DNA from 3 places in the Lysinibacillus sp. AR18-8 genome. Region 2 is predicted to be linked to each of the others. Evidence: riboswitches for the same ligand, from Rfam matches in the RefSeq annotation. Region 2 holds a riboswitch; each other region holds the start of a gene.
The links. A riboswitch is a leader RNA that binds a small molecule or an ion and turns the genes downstream of it on or off. The one in region 2 is predicted to bind S-adenosylmethionine.

Region 1 (7,399 bases), on a different contig from region 2:
ATCATCCCTTTTTACACTCCTCTAAAAAATTCTTTCTAACAATTGTAAAACCTCTGAGGAGCGAGAATCGACGATTTGATAGGCATAAATTCCAAAATAGATAAGCCCAATAACACCTGCAATAAATCCAGCAATAGTCATATACTTCTCTAATTTATTTTTCCATTTTATAGCCAACGCCCCATACCACCTTTAGATAGCGTGGATTTTTCGGATCAGCTTCAATTTTCTCACGTATTTTCCGAATGTGAACAGCTACAATATTTTCAGCATTATAAGCTTCCTCATTCCAAACACGTTCATAAATTTCACGAATCGAAAACACACGCCCTGCATTTTTCATTAATAGTTCTGTAATTTTATATTCTATCGGGGTTAGTCGAACTGGTTCTCCTTCTAGTACAACCTCTTTTGCCTCTTCATCAAGAATAAGTCCGTCTATTTCCACTTTTGTAGCTCCCTCACTATACGTTCCTAGCTGAACATAACGGCGCAGCTGAGATTTTACACGTGCCAACAGCTCTAATGGATGAAATGGCTTTGTTACATAATCATCTGCTCCAACCGATAATCCATGAATCTTATCGCCATCCTCCGCCTTTGCACTCAGCATGATAATCGGAATATTACGCTCTTCCCTAATTTTAAAGGTTGCTGTAATTCCATCCATATTTGGCATCATGATATCTAAAATTATTAAATGTACTTCATTGTTCTCTAGCTTTTTTAATGCATCTAAGCCATCTGCTGCTTTAATGACATGATAGCCTTCATTTTTTAAATAGATTTCAATACCATCACGAATATCTTGATCGTCATCTGTAACAAGAACTGTTAATTTCGTCATGATATACACCTCGCTCTCAAATATAAGTGTATCTTTTAAATCTTAAAAACCAGCTATTATAAAAATGAAGAATTTCTTAAGGTTTTAGCTTTTTTCTCCCACCCAATGTTAAAACAACAATGCCACCTAAAAGCATCGCTACTCCAAGCCAGGAAACTATACTTAAGTGTTCTCCAATTAAAAACACACCAAGAATTGCAGCAGTCAATGGTTCTGCTAATGAAAGTGTTACAGCTGAGGATGAACTAATTTTTTGTAGTCCACTTAAAAACAGGAAATACGCTACGCTTGTACACATAATCCCCATAAATAACATTGTCCATAAGTTGTGCACATCTACTAACCAGGAAAATCCATCTTGTATAGAAAACGGCAGTAAAAACAAAGCGCAAATGGAGAATGTCATAGCAACTGCGGGTAATGCTTCTTCTTGTGCCATTAATTTTTTACTTATGTTTGTGTAAAATGCAAAGGACAAACCTGCACAAAGCGCTAATGTGAATCCGCCAACGTGAACAGACTCCTCTCCATTATTCATAAACAATAAAAGACATCCGATAATGGCCATCAATGTAGCAAGTCCCCATACTGCTGTGGGACGTGTTTTCCATACTAGCCACTCTAATACACCAGAAAACACTGGTGCACTACCAATAGTAGCAACAGTTCCAATGGCTATACCTGTTAGACGAATGGATGAGAAGAAAAGACCTTGGAAAAACGCAATACTAGCCGCAGCTAAAATTGTCCATTTCCATGACCACCTTAAAAAATTAATTTTCCTCATTATAATCGTAATAGCTAATAATAAACTGCCACCAATTGCAGAACGAATCGTGGCTACAGCTATTGGAGATACCCCTTCATCCAAATATGTCTGGGCAGTACCTGTCATTCCCCATAGAATAGCTGCTAGTAATACAAACAATGAATTTAACATTTTTCAGCTCATCCCCGCTTCACATCTTTCTCCATACTAATCATACATATTTATCCAAAATCAAACAATTATCATTTTTACTTTTCTTTTAATTCCAATAGTATGTTTTCTCATGAATGGACGTTATAATAAAAACAGTAAAAGGAGCGAATCGTATGTACAAATCAATTGAAGAGACAGCTATTGATCTTGGTATGCCTGAGGATCAAGTAATGCGTCTAATTTACGAAGGACGCATCCGTTCTGTTTACGATGGCCAACAAATTTTAATCAATAGTGGACAATTCAGCACTTATTTTAAACAATTGGAACGTATAAAAGAGGAAATTGAAATTTGGCGTGCTACTCCTATTCCAGAGGACATAGACGTCAAAGATGAAGACTAAAAGCCCACCATTCATACAATTGAACATTGTTGAATGGCGGGCCTTTTTTAAAGCTTTTATTAGATTGTCACAACAAATCCTGCTCTTTTCCCAATGATTTCAGCATAATCTTCTACCATGACACTCGCTGTTGGATACATCCCTGCTCCAGGACCGATTAATGTTAATGTACCAATATAGTTAGTCTCTAATGCCACCGCATTGAACACATCATCGACTGGATAAAGTGGATGCTCTTTATCAACTAGTTGAGGACCTACTTTTGCAATAATCTTACCGTCAGCTAGTTTTTCCACCTCAGCAACATGGCGGTAACGAAGACCCTTTTCACATGCTTCATGAACCTGTTCAGCAGAGATACTATCGATCCCAATTACCTCTACATCTGACCAGTCAGGCTGCTCACCAAAAGCTAAGGCACTTAATATCATTAATTTTTTAAATGCATCCTGCCCAGATATATCATTATATGGATCTGCTTCGGCATAACCTAAGCCTTGTGCCTCTTTTAAAGCTGTTTCGAACGACCAGCCCTGTGCACGCATTTTTGTTAAAATATAATTACATGTGCCATTTAAGACACCTTGTATACGACTTACATCATTTACAAGTAAGATATTTTTCATTGTTTTTATAACAGGTACGCCACCAGCGGTAGTAGCCTCATAGCCTACAAAAACGCCATTAGCTTTTGCAAGATCCTGCAACTCCAAGCCTCGTTTGGCAAACATCACTTTATTGGCAGTAATAACATGACATTTATGTTCCACCGCTCGCTTTAAATAACTGTATGCAGGTTCTTCGTTCACAATTGCTTCAAACACTACCTGCATACCTGGCTCTGCTAAGACTTCATCCATACTTGTTGTCATTAAATGTGCTGTGCCTGGGACACGTTCACGACTAGCATCTGTCACTAAAATCTTCGCTACCTCTAATTCAATACCTAATTTATTTTTTAGCTCTTCTCGTTTTTCATTTAAAATATGGTAAATCCCCTGACCTACCGTTCCAAATCCTAAAATCGCTGCCTTTATAGTTGCCATTCTTGTTATTCCCTCCAACTTACATTCCGCAGTTTCATTAAAGCTAATTTTCCATGGGGTTGTGTCATGACAATTTGACACCCACCGCAGTCTTTAGCCAACAACTCTCTTTGTATGAGTTTCGCTATTTCTATATGTGTTAGGACACACACAAATTCAAATAATTCAAAATTTAACTTAAAGAAAATTGTAACGCAAATACACGCTTTGCACAAGAAAAATCTTTCTAGGAAGGACATTTGTTTTCTCTAGATGTGCAAAAGAAATCGGTTTCATTCCCTTTATTATACGTTTTATTAATCAATCTATAAGATTTGAACAAATATTGACTATTACATTTCAATATATGAATGTCTTTCTTCTATTATATATATGTATGCTCAGACACTCATAACAATCCCTTTAAAGAAAAAACTCATTCCCTGTAGCAGCAGAGAATGAGCTTAAAAATATGAGGGGGTTTTAACTTGCTTTTGAAAGCAATTGATAACGATATTGTGCTAAAGCTTGTTGAACAAGACTAATCTCTTCTTCTGTAAAATTTGGTATTGCATACGTACGTTCCACTAATTGAAATGTACCATACTTCAAGTAAAACTCTGTTGCAGGAAGTGAGATATGGCTCACACCGTACTGTTCATATGCCTCAAATACTTCCTTTACAGTAAAGTCCTTTTCAGTAAAAACATGTTCTTGAAATGCTGTATGACCAAATACTTCCTGCCATTTTCTTTCGACTGATGTAAGAAGGTGTTGAATGGATTTATTGTTGACAAATACATGCCCTTCATTTAGCTCATATATTAGATAGGATACAATGTTTTGCGCACTATAGATGTTACCCATTTTAAACACTCCTTTATCATCAGTTTTTGGGAAGAGTAATCACTGGCTAGGCAACTACTCTTCTATATATTCAAAAGTGGGGGAGCACTTATGAAAACATTTACCTTTTTTAAAAAAATTTTCGTACTGTTAACTTATTTCCTAGTATATAACATGGATTTAATAAAGTCAATAATACATATAAAATTACTTGGTATTATTTTTTATAAGGTTCTGATAATTAACGGGTGCAGTAATAGATTGATGTAGCAACGTTTAACGCATTACCAAATGAGGCTAATCGAATGAGAAAATACGTTAACGTCACAACATCTTACCATTTTCTTTAAACTTTAAGCTTCTACTGTTTGTTCAGTTGTTGTAGCCTGTGTAATGGCTTGATCTAAATCAGCAATAATATCCTCTACTGCCTCTAAACCGATGGATAAGCGAATGAGCGACTCGGTTACACCAGCTTGAACTAATTCGTCTGCTGATAGTTGCTGATGAGTAGTGGAAGCTGGATGAATAATTAATGACTTTGCATCACCTACATTTGCTACATGTGAAAATAATTTCACGCTATCAATAAGCTTTCGCCCAGCTTCTCGTCCACCCTTTATGCCAAATGTAAGCACTGAACCGAAGCCATTTCTTAAATATTTTTTTGCTAACTCATGTGTCGGAAAATCTTCTAGGCCATTATAATTTACATACTCCACAGATGGGTGGTTTTGTAAATACTCAGCCACTGCCAATGCATTTTCATTGTGTTTAGGGATACGCAGATGAAGCGTTTCTAACCCTTGCAATAAATTAAAAGCAGCATCAGCACTTAATGTTGGACCAAAATCACGTAATAATTGTACACGTAGCTTTGTAGCAAAGGCAGCAGAAGCTGTATCAATTCCATAACGTAGACCATGGTAAGAGGCATCTGGTTCAGTAAAACCAGGGAATCGACCGCTAGTCCAATCAAACTTACCAGCGTCTACAACAACGCCCCCTAAAGTTGTACCATGACCTCCTATCCATTTAGTTGCTGAATGAACTACAACATCTGCGCCGTATTCAATAAGTGTAGAACCGTAAGGAGAAGCGAACGTGCTGTCAATAATTAATGGTAGACCATTATCATGTGCAATTTTAGCTACTGCCTCAATATCTAAAACCTTTAAACTTGGATTACCATAAACCTCTGCAAAGACAGCTTTTGTTTTATCAGTAATCGCTGCTTTGAAATTCTCTGGGTTTGTTTCATCTACAAAAATTGTTTTAATACCATAGTTTGGCAATGTGTTAGCAAATAAATTATACGTACCACCATATAAAGAACTAGCTGCTACTATCTCATCACCAGCTCCAGCTAGATTTAAAATGGAAAATGCGATAGCTGCTGCACCAGATGAAAGTGCTACTGCTGCTGTTCCACCTTCCAATAAAGCCACACGTTTTTCAAACACATCAACTGTTGGGTTGGTAATTCGTGTGTAAATGTTCCCTGCTTCCTCTAAGGCAAAAAGACGTTGCGCATGAGCAGTGTCTTTAAATACGAAAGCAGTTGAGCGATAGACTGGAACTGTGCGAGAACCCGTCACTGGGTCTGGCTCTTGACCACCATGCAACAGCAATGTTTCTGGTTTAAAATTTGTCATTGTGTACCTCCAAATGGTTATTTTTTTACGATGGTACCGGAGATGAGGAGGATTTTTCTGTAGAAAACAAAAACCCTCTTCAGCTAAGAAGAGGGTTGCGGTTGCAAGTTTTCCTCCCCTTATCTGCCAGATCCAAGTAAGAATCTGTAGGAATTAGCACCTTAGTAAGCTCATTGCTTACTGGTTGCCGGGCATCATAGGGCCTATCCCTCCGCCGCTCTTGATAAGAGTATGAGATTCAATTTCCATCGTTGTTACACAGTATAAACATAGAGTTTTTTTCTGTCAACAAGTAAATTTTATTTTTTCCGAAACTTCTGTCTGCTCTTATACGTAATATGAACGCATACACTATTTTAGAAAAAATTTTGAGAGGAGTATTTTTATGGTAAAGGCCGTGATCATTTTTCTTATGATTGGCTATTTAATAGGCTGTATTCACGGCTCTAAAGTGGCTCAATTTTTATCGGGGGTTGATTTAAAAAAGGCTGGCCACGGTAATGCTGGTGCCTCTAATGCTACTCTTTCCCTTGGCTGGAAGTATGGCGTTTTAGTAGCCCTCATCGATATAGGCAAAGGCGTTGTCGCTATTATAGGTGCGCATTTTTATCTAGGGGACGCCATTCATTTAACAGAAGAACAAATTTGGCTGCTTACTTATATTATGGCTGCTGGGGTTATTTTAGGTCATAATTTCCCCTTCTACATGGGCTTCAACGGCGGGAAAGGAACGGCCTCCATCATTGGTATTTTACTTGCTGTTGATTGGAAGATTGGTTTATTTGCACTTATTTTATTTGTTATTTTATCCTTTGCAACAAATTATTTAATTGTAGGTGTTCTAGAATTTTATCTCGTGTTTTGTACAGTAACTTATTTATGGATTCCTGGCATTGGCCCAACCATTATAGCTCTTCTTCTTTTTGGCATAGCCATCATCCTGCACCTCGAAAATATTAAACGATTAGTCAATGGAACAGAGCCTAAAGTAACTTCTGCCTTTAAGAAAAAGAAATAATATTTAATGGATATTTTTGTATTTTTTGTGACCGTATTTTTTCTCTTTATCTACTCATATTGCTGTAAAAAACAACATTTTCACATAGATTTTTTTCTACAATAAAATAGACATATTCTTATCTCAATAAAACATTATACAGGCCGATGTTATGGATAATAATCGTCATTTTTATCGTAGAAAGGATGAGAAAATATGTCTTCACCAAAGCAAGCAGCTACAAAACTTAATTTAAAGCCACTATGGATTGGCTTGGCATTCGCGTTACTAATCATTATTACCTTTTTACCTAACAATGGTGATTTACCTATAGCTGGGCAACGAGCTTTAGCCATTTTAGCTTTTGCAGTCATCCTTTGGGTTACAGAGGCCGTTTCATATCCTGTGAGCTCGGCCATGATCATTGCACTAGTAACTGTTTTACTAGGACTCGCTCCGTCAATGGATAATCCAACTACAGAGCTAGGAACAGCTAGCGCATTAAAATTATCTTTAAGTGGCTTTAGTAATTCTGCCGTTGCTTTAGTAGCAGCAGCTCTTTTTCTAGCGGCAGCAATGCAAATTACTAATCTACATAAACGACTTGCACTTTGGATTCTTTCACTGGTAGGAACGAAAACAAAAGCTATCGTATTTGGCGCTATTTTAGTGTCTATCGTCCTCGCATTTTTTGTACCTTCTG
Region 2 (7,399 bases):
CACCATTCTCATGGAGAGAACTATCGTTCCATTTTTGTTACGAATAATTTCCATGTGTTTCGCGCAAGTATTTATGCTAGGAAAGCAGCATTAGATGCCGAGGGGATTGGCTCAAAAACTGCTTTTTACTATGTTCCTAATGCATTCACACGAGAATTTATAGGTTTATTAGCCATGTATAAATGGACCCATGTCACAGTATTTTTAATTATTACGCTATTAGTAGGCTTACTATTGAGAGCATATGTGTAACCAAACTTCAACTGTCTTCCATATAATAGTGGTAAGGCAGTTTTTTTACATAGTGTGCAAGGGAGGAAAATAATGTACGAGCAAATTTTAGCCAAGCGAAATAAAGAACGAATAATTTCCCTACAAAATCTTACACAAACTCAAGATCAGTGGTTTGCTCAAAATATAAAATTACTTACATTCGCTGAAGTTAACCTAACAGCCTTGCAGAAAATACTGTATCAAGTAGTACGAGGGTTATTAAAAGAACAGCAACAACGTCATTTACAGATTGTCCATACAGTGCAATCTCAATCGATACAGGAGAATGTATTAACGCTGTTGGCAGAATATGATGATGTCTTGCGCGATGCCATTCCACAGCCTATCTATATACTCATTTGGCAAATTTCTTCGCTAGAAAAGTTAAAAAACAGTATAGAAGTAGTAGATGATGTGCTTGATATTGTAGAGTGGTATTTTCGCCATCAAGATGAACAAGTTGCTGCTCTAGATGAAGAGGACTTAGATCATGAGCTCATTATTGATTTGTATAAAGAAGCGGTTGAAGAGCAGGATGGGGATGCCCAATATCAACTGGGTGAATACTATAATTCTAGAGAGGGTAAACATTTTCAACCTGAAAAATCATTGAAATGGTTTGAGCTAGCCGCTGCCCAGGGAAATGCAGATGCTCAATATATGCTTGGGAATTTTTGCTTTGGGGGCATAGGTATGGAGGAAAATTATTCCCTTGCCTTTTCATACTATGAAAAAGCAGCTTTGCAGGGACATGCGGATGCTGCCAATAATTTAGCAGATATGTACTTTAATGGCGAGGGCGTAGCAACGAATTATACATTAGCAAAAAAATGGTTTGATTATGCTGCACAAAAGAATGTGGCAGAGGCAATGTTTACGTTAGGAATAATTTATGAGCAGGGGTTAGGCGTTGAGGTAGATGAGAAAGAAGCTTTTAACGCCTATAAAAAATCAGCTGAGGCAGGGTATGTGGAAGCACAATATCGACTTGGTGGAATTTATTTAGAGGGGCGCTTAGGCCAAGCGAAAGATGTCAATCGTGGTCTGTTTTGGTATGAAAGAGCTGCGGAGCAATATCATGTAGACGCCTTTTATGATTTAGGTTATATATGGAGTAATGGTCTGGCAGGAATACGCAATCTCGAAAAAGGTATTCATTGGTTTAAGCAGGCTGCACTTCAAGGAGATGTGGAAGCCAAGCTACAGTTGGGGCATATTTTTAATAAAGATACAGGGTTAGATAGAAATCTGAAAGAAGCTATTAAATGGTATGGACTCGCGGCAGATGCAGGATCCGAAGAAGCGGCTAAAATATTACAGGAACTTAAAGGATTGTAAATTTAGTGTTAAACAAACATAGGTTTTTAGAATTATTTATGTTGCTACGGTATGAGGGTATTTGGGTCTAAAATAGACTGCTGTTTACGAGTATTTAGATAGATCATGATTGAGGATAAAAAATATTAGTATAGTGAAATTTGAAGATGATCGATAAAAAAGTAGAATAAATATAAAGCAAGTAAGCATAATAAACAAAAAAATAGTTAAAAAAGCTACCCAATAATATTGTGGTAGCTTTTTTATAGTTTATTACGCTTTATTTAACAACAAGGACTTTTTATACATTTTGTGTAAAATAATGGTATTAATAAGATTGACAGTCATTTATAAAATGATTAATGTAAATGAGTGATTTTGAAAAGAAGCATACGTAAATAATTTACTGTTAGTCATGTAGGGACTATATCTGTTTGCTGAGAGCAAATGACCTTAGGATAAATTGAGCAAATGGGTACCCCACATACTTTTGGAGGAAGTTTGTCATACGGAATTGCACTATCGAATGTAACCATTAAATCTGACTAATCAGATTTTATCGGTATTTTTTCGTGTATCCATCAATATGTTAAAAGGGATTTGATGTTTCTCAGCCTGATGAAAGTAAACGGAATGAAAGAGGGAAGATGTGTGATTTTTCAAAAACAAAGAAAGACGAAGGTATTGGATTTACAGCAATACACAGTGAAAATGGATTTGTCCTCTCGTCAATCGATGGCGAAGCAAATTGAAATGCTGAACTTAACGAAGAACGACTTACAATATTTAAAAGCTTTCCAGCCAATAGTTATGGATAATGTAGATCACATCGTAAACCGTTTTTACAACATGATTGGAACAGAGCATCATTTGGTAGATATTATCAGTCATCATAGTTCTGTAGAAAAGCTTAAAGTAACATTACGGCAACATATTATTGAAATGTTTAACGGAACCATCGATGAGATGTATTACCAAAGGCGTGTAAAAATTGCAAAGGTGCATGTCCACATTGGGCTTAGAACACAGTGGTATATCTGCGCATTCCAAGATTTATCGATATCATTTATTGATTTAGTCGAAAAAAATATAGAATTTCCACAAGATCAATTTAATACGATCAGAGCTATATCGAAAATTTGTAATTTTGAGCAACAACTCGTTTTAGAAGCTTTTGAAAACACTGTGGAACAACTGAAAGAAAAAATGGTTCATGAAAAAGAAGCGATTGAACGACAGATTGTAGATTCTTCGGAAGCACTTGCAGCTATCTCGCAGGAAACCAATAATTCTTTTTGCTGCTTAAGTAAGCAATCTGACGAAATTAAACATTTGGCAAAAAAATCACTCGATGTGTCTACACTGGCTGAAAACCAAGCACTTGAGGGTCGCGAGCGTTTAAAAAATCAATCACAAAATATGCTCAATATTAGTCATTCTCTTCATGATATAGAAGAAAATATTGAACAATTATCAGGTATGTCTAAGGAAATGGAAACAATTATGAGTGTTGTGACCAATATTGCGAATCAAACGAATCTATTGGCTTTAAATGCTGCAATTGAAGCAGCACGTGCTGGGGAAGCGGGAAAGGGCTTTAGCGTAGTGGCCGATGAAGTACGTAAATTATCAATTCAGACAAAAGAATCTGTTACAGCAGTGGCTTTGTTATTGAAAAAGACAGGTGAACGAACAGAGAAATTAGAGTATTCTTTGACCAACATTCAAGATGAAGTTGCAGCAGGTGAAGAAAATATGTTACAAACTGAAGGCCAATTTACGAGTATATTGGGAGCCATGACAGAAGCAAAAGATCAAAATGAGTGTATGGCAACAAAAATACAAGCAATTGTAGGCATATTAAGTGAATTAGGCACTTCATTTACTGAGGTAACAAATTCAGCTGAAAAATTAGCGAGCTTTGCGCAAAATTTAAAAGGATAGACTACTAACATTTACATTCTATTTTTCATATTTTTAGACGTAATAAACACTATAGTACCTATTTAAATGTTTGTTGTGAAGTTATCGCTATAGAGGATCAATTTTATAGAGATTCAGAAAGTAAGAGCTATTTCACTGATGAAATAGCTCTATTTTTGCTAAATTTGTAAAGGGTTTAACGTAATTTTCAATGAAAAAGGATTATACTGTAGAAAGAATGAATAATAGGGGCGGTTATGATGAAAACAGTTGTTGTTTTAGGCGGCGGTATTACAGGACTATGTACAATGCATTATTTGCAACGTCAAGTGAAGGAACATAATTTAGATGTTCGTCTAGTGCTTATAGAAAAAAATACATATTTAGGAGGCAAATTATATTCAGCACATGAACAAGGTTTCATCATGGAAACGGGTGCTGATTCTATTGTAGCCCGTCATCAAGGCGTTATGGAACTCGTTCAGGAGCTTGATTTTGAGGCGGAATTAGTTTACAACGAAACAGGTATTTCTTATATTTATACGAATAATGAGTTACATGCTATTCCGGCAGATTCAACTTTCGGAATACCGATGAGTGTAGCATCCTTAGAGGAAAGTACACTTATTTCAGAGCAGGGAAAAAAAGAAGCGTTGAAGGATTTAACATTGCCAAACAATGGCTTCACAAAGGAAAGTTCTATCGGTGAATTTTTAACTTACTATTTAGGAGAGGAACTGGTGAAAAACCAAATTGCACCAGTCCTTGCAGGTGTTTATTCGGGAGATTTACATCAGCTTTCTATTGGCTCTACTTTACCGTATTTAATTGATTATAAGAATGATTTTGGAAGTATTATTAAAGGCTTTGATGCGAATCGTGAGCAATTTGTTAAAGCAGCGAACAAAAAATTTATATCCTTTAAAAATGGTTTATCTTCTTTAATTGATCGACTTGAACAAACCTTATCCGATGTAGAAATTATCAAGGGTGTTACTACACTAAATGTTCAAAAACAAGATAAGAACTACACAATTTACTTAGCTAATGGTGAAATTATTGAGTCAGATTATGTCGTTTTAGCATTACCGAACGATACTGTACAAAATCTGCTACAGGATGAATCTTTAAACCGCTATTTTGACCAATTTACGACAGCGTCAGCGATTACTATCTATTTGGGTTTTGATGTGCCAGACGCTAAATTGCCAGTAGATGGAACGGGCTATATTGTTTCCCATAATTCAGACGTAACTTGTAATGCAGCAACTTGGACTAGTCGTAAATGGAAGCATACATCGAAAGAAAATAAATTACTTGTGCGACTCTTTTATAAGAGCATCAATCCAGCCTATGAGCAACTACGCGCCATGACGGATGAAGAATTAGCAGCAGTTGCTTTAGAAGATGTGAGAAAGAGCCTAGGAATAGAGGAGCAGCCAACCGTTGTGAATGTAACAAAATGGATTGATCAAATGCCTAAATATGATCTAGCGCATCGTGAAGCATTACAAGGATTACTACAAGAATTACATGAGAAATATCCTAATTTATCGATTGCAGGGTGCTCGTATTTTGGCGTAGGTATTGGTGCTTGCATTCAAAACGGGAAAAAAATTGGTGAAGAGCTTGCAAAGGAACTTGCCAATTTCTAGGGTTTTAAGTGGAAAAAAACTTTGTTATGTGAAATAGTCTTGACTCATTCGTCAGTAAACGATATGATTCTTTTAATTATTTAAAAAATTCATACTTAATTCTTATCAAGAGAAGCAGAGGGACTGGCCCATTGAAGCTTCAGCAACCAACTTTATTGTCAGGTGCTAAATCCAGAAGACCGTTGAGTCGAAGATGAGAAGGAACAACAATGATGAATCGTTAAAGCCTTCTTTTTTTATGAAAGAAGGCTTTTTATTATATAGAGACATAGGAAGAGAGGCTAATTTTATGGGATTGCTTGAAAGGTTAAAAACGCATGTATTGACGGCAGACGGTGCAATAGGCACAGTGCTATATGGCTATGGATTGGAGTATTGCCATGAGGAAATGAATGTTCAGAGACCCGAGTTAATTGAAAAGATTCATAGAGAATATATTGCAGCTGGTGCTGACATCATTCAAACGAATACGTACGGTGCAAATGCCATTAAATTAGCTCGCTATGGATTGGAATCACGTGTCCAACAATTTAATGAAGCTGCTGTCACCATCGCAAAACGAGCAGCGGCTGATGGCGGTCAATTTGTTTTAGGAACAATTGGTGGTATTCGGGGAATTCGTAAAAGTGATGCAACCTTGGATGAAATATTAGCGACTATTGAAGAACAAGCAAGCGTCTTACTTGCAGGGAATCCAGATGGCCTTTTACTTGAAACTTATTATGATTTTGAAGAATTAACAGCAACCTTAAAGATGCTACGAGAAAAAACAAAATTGCCGATTATTGCACAAGTTTCTATGCATGAGCCCGGTGTTCTACAAAATGGGATGTCTTTAAATAATGCTCTCCATGAGCTTGAAGCCCTAGGTGCTGATATTGTTGGTGTCAATTGTCGACTAGGTCCACACCATACAATTCAGGCATTTGAAGGTGTAGAACTTCCTAATAAGGCATTTATGTCGGCCTATCCAAATGCATCACTACTGGACTTAGAGGATGGGCGTGTCGTTTATGAATCAGAAGCTGATTATTTTGGTCGAGCGGCTGTTGAATTGCGTGATCAAGGTGTACGTTTAATAGGGGGCTGCTGTGGTACAACACCCAAACATATTGCAGCAGCAAAGAAGTATTTAGAAGAGTTATCACCGGTTCAGGAGAAGCTTGCGAAGCCTAAAAAGATTGAGATTGTTCGGGAAGCGGAGCCAACAAAGTATGAGCCTCTTCATGAAAAAGTTAAACGTGAACGTTCTGTCATAGTAGAGTTGGATACGCCTAGACATTTAGAGATTGATGGGTTCCTTGAAGGAGCAAAGCAATTATATGATGCAGGTGCAGATGTAGTTATGATGGCAGACAATTCATTGGCCTCTCCACGTATTAGCAATATTGCAATGGGCGCATTGTTGAAGAGCTCACATGGTGTACGCCCACTAACTCATATTACATGTCGAGACCGTAATTTAATTGGTCTACAATCTCATTTAATGGGGTTAAATGCTTTAGGTATTCATGATGTGTTGGCCGTTACGGGTGATCCAACGAAAGTAGGAGATTTCCCAGGTGCGACAAGTGTTTATGATGTATCTTCCATGGAGCTAATTCAATTAATTAAGCAATTAAATGAAGGGGTCTCTTTCTCAGGTAAGCCACTTCGTAAAAAAGCAAATTTTTCAGTTGCTGCTGCATTTAATCCAAACGTCCGTGTGTTAGATCGTGCTGTGACACGCTTGGAGAAGAAAATTGAGCATGGGGCAGACTACTTCATTTCTCAACCAGTATATACGAAAGAGAAAATTGTAGAGATTTATGAGGCAACAAAGCATTTACAAGCTCCAATTTACATTGGTATTATGCCTGTTACGAGTTATAAAAGTGCTGAATTTTTACATCATGAAGTGCCAGGTATCAAATTATCTGAAGATGCCTTAACAAGAATGAAAGCATGTGGAGAAGATAAAGAAAAGGCAACCTTGGAAGGGATTGCTATTGCCAAAGAATTAGTAGAAGTGGCTACGCAATATTTCAATGGGATTTACCTTATTACACCATTTTTACGTTACGACGTGACACTAGAGTTGATGAAATATATAGAGCAATTGGATGAACAGAAAAAAGGAGTAAGTATACATGGCTAAGCACTCGATTGAAGAGCAACTAGAGAAACGTATTTTAATTCTTGATGGCGCAATGGGAACAATGCTACAAAATGAAAATTTATCAGCAGAGGAT
Region 3 (7,399 bases), on a different contig from region 2:
TTGGTTGCACATCATATACCTTAGTGACTTCTGCTAATAATGGCTTACCAGTACTTTCACCAAGGAATGTTAAACGGATTACACTTCCTGAAACATTTAATTGCTCAATAAGAGAAGGGGATAAATTACGTTGTGAAATTGTATTCAAAAACTTTCGCGTTGTAGGGTGCTTCGGTTTCGCAAAAAGTTCAATCGCTGTGCCAAATTCCACAACTTTCCCTGATTCTAGAACAGAAACCTCATCGCAAATTTTTTGAATTACATTCATTTCATGTGTGATGAGCAGAATCGTAATGCCTAATTCACGATTAATTTTTAACAACAATTCAAGAATGGCTTCCGTTGTCTCAGGATCAAGTGCACTTGTTGCTTCGTCACTAAGTAAAATCTCTGGTTCCTGTGCTAAGGCACGTGCAATAGCCACACGCTGTTTTTGACCACCTGAAAGTTGATTTGGGTAACTATCTAGTTTATCTGTTAAACCGACAATTTCAGCATACTTAGCTACTCGGTTTTTTACTTCCGCCTCTTTATAGCCTAGTAGCTTTAAGGGAACTGCAATATTATTGTAAACTGTTGCTGTTTTTAAGAGATTAAAGTGCTGGAAGATCATCCCGATTTTTTGGCGTGTTTGACGTAATTCGTGAAGAGAAAGGGTCGTAATGTCTACATTGTCTATCACTACTTTTCCTGCTGTAGGACGTTCTAGTAGATTAACGCAACGAATGAGTGTACTTTTACCAGCACCACTATAGCCGATTACACCATGAATTTGTCCCTTTTTTACGTGAAGATTGATGCCATCCACAGCTTTTATGATGCCTTTTTTCGACTTAAATTCTTTTGAGATATTTTGTAATTGAATCATGCAATTGTTTGCTCCTTTCTCAAGCTTCTAAAAAGCAAGAATCTGCTCGTCTTCCCATTGGGGAATTTCAGCAGATTCTTCGGCTTTATAGAAGCTTTCTGAACATATTACCAGCTAGGGATTACAGAACCTTTGAATTCCTCTTCGATGAATTGACGCACTTCGTCAGATTGGTAAGCCTCAACGAACTTTTTAATTGTTGGGTCATTTTCATTTTCAGCACGTACAACAATATAGTTCACGTATGGAGAATCAGTAGATTCCAATAAAATAGAGTCATCTTTAGGGTTAATGCCAGCTTCTAGTGCAAAGTTTGTATTAATAGCTGCTACATCTACCTCACTAAGTTGTTTAGGAATTTGAGCCGCCTCTAATTCAATGAATTTTAAATTCTTTTTGTTTTCTTCTACATCACGGATTGAGGCTGTTAAGTCTGCACCCTCTTTTAACTTAATATAGCCAGCTTCCTGTAAAACAAAGAGGGCACGCGCTCCATTCGTTGGGTCGTTTGGTAGGCCAAACGTTGCACCTTCAGGAATGTCATCAAAGGATTTATATTTTTCTGAGTAGATACCCATTGGATTTAAAATCGTCTTGCCCACTGGTACTAAATCTGTATCATGGTCTTTATTAAATGTATCTAGGAAAGGCTCGTGTTGATAGCTGTTCGCATCAAGATCACCTTCAGCTAAGGATGTATTAGGTAAAACATAGTCAGAAAATGATTTTAGTTCAACTTCTAGCCCATTTTCTTTTGCTACTTTAGCGGCTACTTCTGCAATTTGTTCGTGTGGACCAGAAGTGACGCCTACAACGATTTTCTTTTCATCAATTCCTTCAGCTTGGCTTTTACTATCTTCTTTAGAGCCACAGCCTGCTAAAGCTGCTACTAATGTTAAACTTGCTAAACCTACTAAAAATTTATTTTTCTTTTTCATGAAAATACCTCCAAGATTGTTTTTATCGGTTTTTTGAAAATAAAAAAACTCTCTTACAAATTAAGAGAGGCTCATGAAAAGATGTCCTCTCTTATCTATCAAACGAAGATCGTTTGCAGGATTTAGCACCTTCCTATAAAAGGAGGTTGCCGAGCTTCATAGGGCCAGTCCCTCAGCTACTCTTGATAAGAGATTTATAATATTTTTTTGTAATTCCGATAGAACTAATATAATTTATAGGGTATAGTAAGTCAATAAATAATTTTTAAATTTTTTATATAATTATAATATTTCGACGCAAAAGAGGGATAACAATGTCTGTAAGAGTTAATTATGGTATAGGTTCATTTGGTAAGGTTATTAGTGCTCGTTTTCTAACGGGAACAGATATCATTGAAGGAATTGAAGCGCTTTGCGAAGAGAATAGTATAGAGTCAGCAACAATTGTAAGCTGTATTGGCAGCTTTCAAAAAAGTAGCTTTGTTTATTTAGTGCCAGATGCAACAGTTCAAATTCAAGTTCGTTTTAGTGATGTGATTGAAAAAGAGGGACCATTAGAATTTATTCAAGGTTCAGGTGTGGTGTGTAAGCGAGATGGTGGATATGAGACACATTTCCATGGTTCTATGAGCGATCAATGGGGTGTTGTATCAGGTGGGCATTTAATAAAAGGGGGCAACCCTGTTATTACTGCTGACATCGTGTTGGCAGAGGTACAAGGGATTCAACATATTCGAAAATGGGATGATGAAACAGGTCATGTTCAATTTTATCCATTAGAAAATGGTTTAGGGCAACCAAGGAAAATTGAAAAATAGTAATAATCCTGTAGCTAGGGATAGCTACAGGATATGGCGTCATTATCTTTTAAACAATTGTAATTGCTCGATTCTATGGATTGCTTCACGTAAGCGCTCCTCACTAACCAGCAATCCTACGCGAACATAGCCTTCACCATATTGACCGAAGCCATTACCTGCTGCTACAGCGATATCAGCTTTTTCGAGCAAAAGATCAGCAAACTGTTCACTTGTATAGCCTAATGGTACAGGGAGCCATGCGAAGAAGGAGCCTTTTGGAGCCGTAACATGCCAGCCAATTCTTCGAGCTTCTTCAATGAGTACATTGCGGCGACGCTCATAAGTAGCTCGTAGTTCATCCGCACATTGTTGGGAAGCCGTCAGTGCTACTGCTGCGGCTTGTTGAATGGCAGGGAATTGACTACAAAACAGATGATCCTGGATTAGATTAATAGCAGCAATAATCTCGGCATTCCCTACAGCGAAGCCTATACGCCAGCCAGCCATATTATAGGTTTTCGATAATGTATACATTTCAACTCCTACTTCTTTTGCACCCTTTGCTTGAAGGAAGCTAACTGGTTTATTACCGTCAAATCCTATTGCCCCATAAGCAAAATCATGTGATACGATAATATTGTGCTCCTTCGCAAAGCGAACGGTCTCTTCAAAAAACGCAAGTGATGCTGTACCACCTGTAGGGTTGTTCGGGTAATTTAAGTAAAGAAGCTTTGCTTTTTCTTTCACTTCATCAGGTAATGCATGATAATCAGGTAAGAAATCATTTTCAGCAAAAAGGGGCATTACTTCAAAATTGACATCTCCTAGTACAACACCTGATAGGTAATCTGGATAGCCAGGATCTGGTAAGAGCATCGTGTCACCAGGGTTTAACACAGCTAAAGGTAGCTCAACTAGACCAATTTTTGTTCCACCAAGAATCGCTACCTCTGTATCTGGATTTAGTTCTACCTGATATTCACGTTGATAAAAGTCCGCAGCAGCTTGGCGTAATTCAGCGAGACCTCTAAATGGTGAATATTTGTGGTTTTGAGGATTTTCAGCTGCTTCCTGTAATGTTTGAATGATGTGAATAGGCGTTGGCTGATCGGGATTTCCTTGCCCAAGGTTAATGACATCACGCCCTTCTTCTAGAGCCAAGTTTACTTTTTGAACGAGTGCTGCAAAAAATTGAGTGGGTAGTTGCTGTAGTTTTTTAGAGAATTCCATGCATGATCACCTTTTTCAGAATATAATAATTATTATTGAAGAATATGAAGCAAATAGTATTACTTTTTCTGTTAATTGTCTAGAGGAGGAATAGAGATGAAAATCGGTTGTATTCAATTAAATGTTGGCTTTGGCAAAGTTGAAGAAAATTTTGAACGTGCCGAGGATAAGATTCGTGAAGCTGCAAAAAATGGGGCAGAAATCATAGTGTTACCTGAAATGTGGAATACAGGCTATGCTTTAGAGAAACTGCCTGAGCTAGCAGATATCAATGGTGAGCGGACAAAGGCCTTTTTGGCTAAACTTGCTAAGGAACTTGATGTACATATTGTAGGGGGCTCTGTTTCAACAAAGAAAGGCGATAAATTTTATAATACGATGTATACCTTTGATCGTAATGGAGAACTTGTTGGGGAATATAGCAAGGCACATCTTTTCCGTTTAATGGACGAGCATCTTTACTTGGAAGCAGGGGATGAAATGAATCGTTTTGCTTTAGATGATATTGAAGCTGCTGGTGTCATTTGCTATGATATTCGCTTCCCAGAATGGTTACGTGCACATGCATTACAAGGAGCAAAGGTATTATTTGTACCAGCGCAGTGGCCAACTCCAAGGATTGACCATTGGAAAACGTTGCTACAGGCTCGTGCAATTGAAAATCAATGCTTTGTCATTGCAGTTAATCGTATTTCGAAAAAGGTAGAAAATTTTAATGGGCAGTCTATGATTATTCAGCCTTGGGGAGAAGTATTATGGGTAGGTGCTGAGGACGAGGAAGTAGCAGTGATCGATGTAGACTTTTCTATTGTCGATGAAGTACGTGGAAGAATTCCTGTTTACGATGATCGTAGACCTGGATTGTATCACGATGTAGTTGTGAAAGGGTAATAAAGGGCACGCTTAGGAGGGGAGTTAACCTTTTAAGCGTGCCAACTTTTTTCTAGCTCTTATCCTCGATTAATGAATTGGCTAGTAGCATAAATTCAAGTGTAATGCGGTTATGCCCGTTCATAAAATTTTTACCAAGTAAACTTTCAAGCTTTTTTAAGCGGTGATAGAGTGTTTGACGAACAATAAACAATTGATTCGCTGTTTGCTGTTTAGAGCCATTTGTTTGTAAATACACCTGCAATGTTTCGAGAAGCTTACTATTATATTTTTCATCGTATTCAATAACGGGCTGTAAATAGTCATAAATCACTTCCTGTAAATCCACCTGCATTTGTAATTTATAGATTAAATGATATAAATGCAGATCATCGTAAAAGAACGAGGACGTTTGTACTTTTCGACAAATATATAAGGTTTCTAGTGCAGTTTGATAGCTTTTAGGAATTTCATCTACATCACAAACAACCTTCCCAATAGCTATCTGATAACCTTGTGCCTGCTGCTTTTTATAAAATTCAGTTTTGACCAAAGAGGAAAACATGTTGTTTAGCATATCACGAATGGCTTTACTATCTTTTGTATGCAGTAAAATAAAAATAACATAGCTTTTTCTTTCAAATAAAAATGGAATAAAGCCATGTTGCTCAAAGAGATTACGATAATAAAGCTTACTATAGACTACATCCTCCTGTGCCTTTGTCAACGTATTAGGAGAAGCCAAAATAAAGACAGTGCCACTGGATTGTGTATAGTTAGTATAATGTGTAACGATAAATTTATAGATTTCCTCCTTAGATAGTTTTTGATCAATCCAATCAGCTAAAATCGAAGCATCCTCAATATTCTTTTTTTCCTCAATATAGAACTCTCGCATTAAAAGCTGTGCCAACGCTGTTGCCGTGCGATCTAATATTAATAATTCAAATTCGGAGAAAAGCCCATCTTCTCGATAAATTGATAAATCGGCATAATGTTGATCAAATAGAAAAATAGGCTCATGTTTAAATTGCTGAGACGATGTATTCAATGTTAGGAATTGCTGCCGCTTTTTATGAGCCATATTCGGGAAAAAGACAGGTTCTCTTCCCTTAATGGAAAACATAATTTGTATTTTCAATTCATTATACATATTTTGTAAAATATCGTCCGTGTTTTGTCCCAATACTGCATTTTTGTTCAATGTTTGTGAGTAAGCTTCTAGTGAAGAAATCAATAGATATTGCTGATTGATAATTTGACTATGTAAATCCTGTGTAATACGAACAAAAGGAACTGCTTCATGAAAAACAATAATAGGAAACTGGTGGCGGTTGGCAAGTGTTAAAATCGCTTCAGGTACTGCTTGAATAGAGGTGCCATATTCAATACAAAGTGCTGCACAATTTTTTTGAATGATGGCTTCTATAAAGGATACAAAGTCCTCAATACTATGTTGGAGACTAAGCCCTGTAGTTAATACTAACTCTTCACCAACTAAAAAATTATCAACATGTATGATTTCTAGTACATGTGCCCATTTAACGCTCCTTGTTAATCCCTCATGACCTGCAACTACCTCTGCATTTTGAAAATATTTATTCTGTAAAACGTCTAGTACTTTTAGTTGAAATGGGCTCATTTTTGCCCCTCCTTTTGACATGCGTGTCTGTGGTTGGAATTCAATAATTTCTGCTTGGTGCTAAAAATTTACTCATAAAATCGTTTAAAAATTATTTTAAGAATATTTAGTCTATTTTACATTATGTATAAAACAAAAGTATAGAATTTTACAGTTTGTCTATTACTTCAACGTTATGAAAGATGTAAGATTTTTGTAAGCGATCAAGCAATCTACTAAAAGAGGTGACAGATATGGGGCAACAAACGCATTTACAAAGAGGATTAAAGAAGCGGCATATGACGATGATTGCGATTGCCGGTGTAATCGGTGCTGGACTATTTATGGGGAGTGGCTCGGTCATTAACCTAGCTGGTCCAGGGGCAATTTTATCGTATATATTTGCAGGAATTATCGTTGTATTAGTTATGCGTATGCTAGGTGAGATGGCGGCAGTCAATCCAACGAGTGGATCGTTTGCTCACTATGCACATGAAGCCATTGGTCCGTGGGCAGGTTTTATGATTGGATGGTTGTACTGGTTTTTCTGGGTGATTGCCATTGCTTTAGAGGCAACAGCAGCAGCTGCCATTATTCAATATTGGTACGATGGGATTCCTTTATGGCTTTTAAGTCTGTTATTAACTGTAGCACTTACATTAACAAATGTTCTTTCTGTCAAAGCTTTTGGTGAGTTTGAGTATTGGTTCTCTCTTATTAAGGTTGCAAGTATAGTCGTTTTTCTAGGTCTTGGTGCTTTTATTATCTTTGGTATTGCTCCAAACTTTAATGCTGTTGGTATGACCAATTTAGTTGAACAGGGTGGTTTTTTACCAAATGGTTTTGGCGCTGTTCTAATGGGTGTCGTTATAGTTATTTTTTCATTTATGGGGACAGAAATCGTTGCGATTGCTGCTGGTGAATCGGATGAACCGTTAGCCGCTGTCACAAAAGCTACCAATTCTATTACTTGGCGTATTTTAATTTTCTATGTAGGCTCTATTGCAGTTGTAGTGACGCTATTGCCTTGGCATTCCTCAGATATTTTAACAAGTCCTTATGTAGCGGTACT

Region 1: it holds a riboswitch for S-adenosylmethionine, as region 2 does, so the genes downstream of both, BFM98_RS22365 (O-acetylhomoserine aminocarboxypropyltransferase/cysteine synthase family protein) here and BFM98_RS18420 (bifunctional homocysteine S-methyltransferase/methylenetetrahydrofolate reductase) in region 2, are expected to answer to the same signal.
Region 3: it holds a riboswitch for S-adenosylmethionine, as region 2 does, so the genes downstream of both, BFM98_RS07805 (MetQ/NlpA family ABC transporter substrate-binding protein) here and BFM98_RS18420 (bifunctional homocysteine S-methyltransferase/methylenetetrahydrofolate reductase) in region 2, are expected to answer to the same signal.

The regions. Positions count from the first base shown of each region.
Region 1 covers NZ_MDGU01000052.1:123,086-130,484, reverse strand. Annotated here, with positions in the region: gene BFM98_RS22395 (sensor histidine kinase) at 1-5, opposite strand, end outside; gene BFM98_RS24090 (hypothetical protein) at 22-177, opposite strand; gene BFM98_RS22390 (response regulator transcription factor) at 155-847, opposite strand; gene BFM98_RS22385 (DMT family transporter) at 924-1,787, opposite strand; gene BFM98_RS22380 (MerR family transcriptional regulator) at 1,943-2,173, shown strand; gene BFM98_RS22375 (homoserine dehydrogenase) at 2,233-3,219, opposite strand; gene BFM98_RS22370 (hypothetical protein) at 3,682-4,065, opposite strand; gene BFM98_RS22365 (O-acetylhomoserine aminocarboxypropyltransferase/cysteine synthase family protein) at 4,398-5,699, opposite strand; SAM riboswitch class I at 5,816-5,929, opposite strand; gene BFM98_RS22360 (glycerol-3-phosphate acyltransferase) at 6,085-6,717, shown strand; gene BFM98_RS22355 (DASS family sodium-coupled anion symporter) at 6,913-7,399, shown strand, end outside.
Region 2 covers NZ_MDGU01000027.1:28,614-36,012, reverse strand. Annotated here, with positions in the region: gene BFM98_RS18440 (YdcF family protein) at 1-252, shown strand, start outside; gene BFM98_RS18435 (tetratricopeptide repeat protein) at 325-1,611, shown strand; gene BFM98_RS18430 (globin-coupled sensor protein) at 2,242-3,534, shown strand; gene BFM98_RS18425 (protoporphyrinogen oxidase) at 3,774-5,168, shown strand; SAM riboswitch class I at 5,268-5,368, shown strand; gene BFM98_RS18420 (bifunctional homocysteine S-methyltransferase/methylenetetrahydrofolate reductase) at 5,458-7,305, shown strand; gene metH (methionine synthase) at 7,298-7,399, shown strand, end outside.
Region 3 covers NZ_MDGU01000008.1:219,205-226,603, reverse strand. Annotated here, with positions in the region: gene BFM98_RS07810 (methionine ABC transporter ATP-binding protein) at 1-868, opposite strand, end outside; gene BFM98_RS07805 (MetQ/NlpA family ABC transporter substrate-binding protein) at 976-1,806, opposite strand; SAM riboswitch class I at 1,895-1,998, opposite strand; gene BFM98_RS07800 (PPC domain-containing DNA-binding protein) at 2,121-2,624, shown strand; gene BFM98_RS07795 (pyridoxal phosphate-dependent aminotransferase) at 2,667-3,836, opposite strand; gene BFM98_RS07785 (carbon-nitrogen family hydrolase) at 3,933-4,727, shown strand; gene BFM98_RS07780 (PucR family transcriptional regulator) at 4,780-6,348, opposite strand; gene BFM98_RS07775 (amino acid permease) at 6,582-7,399, shown strand, end outside.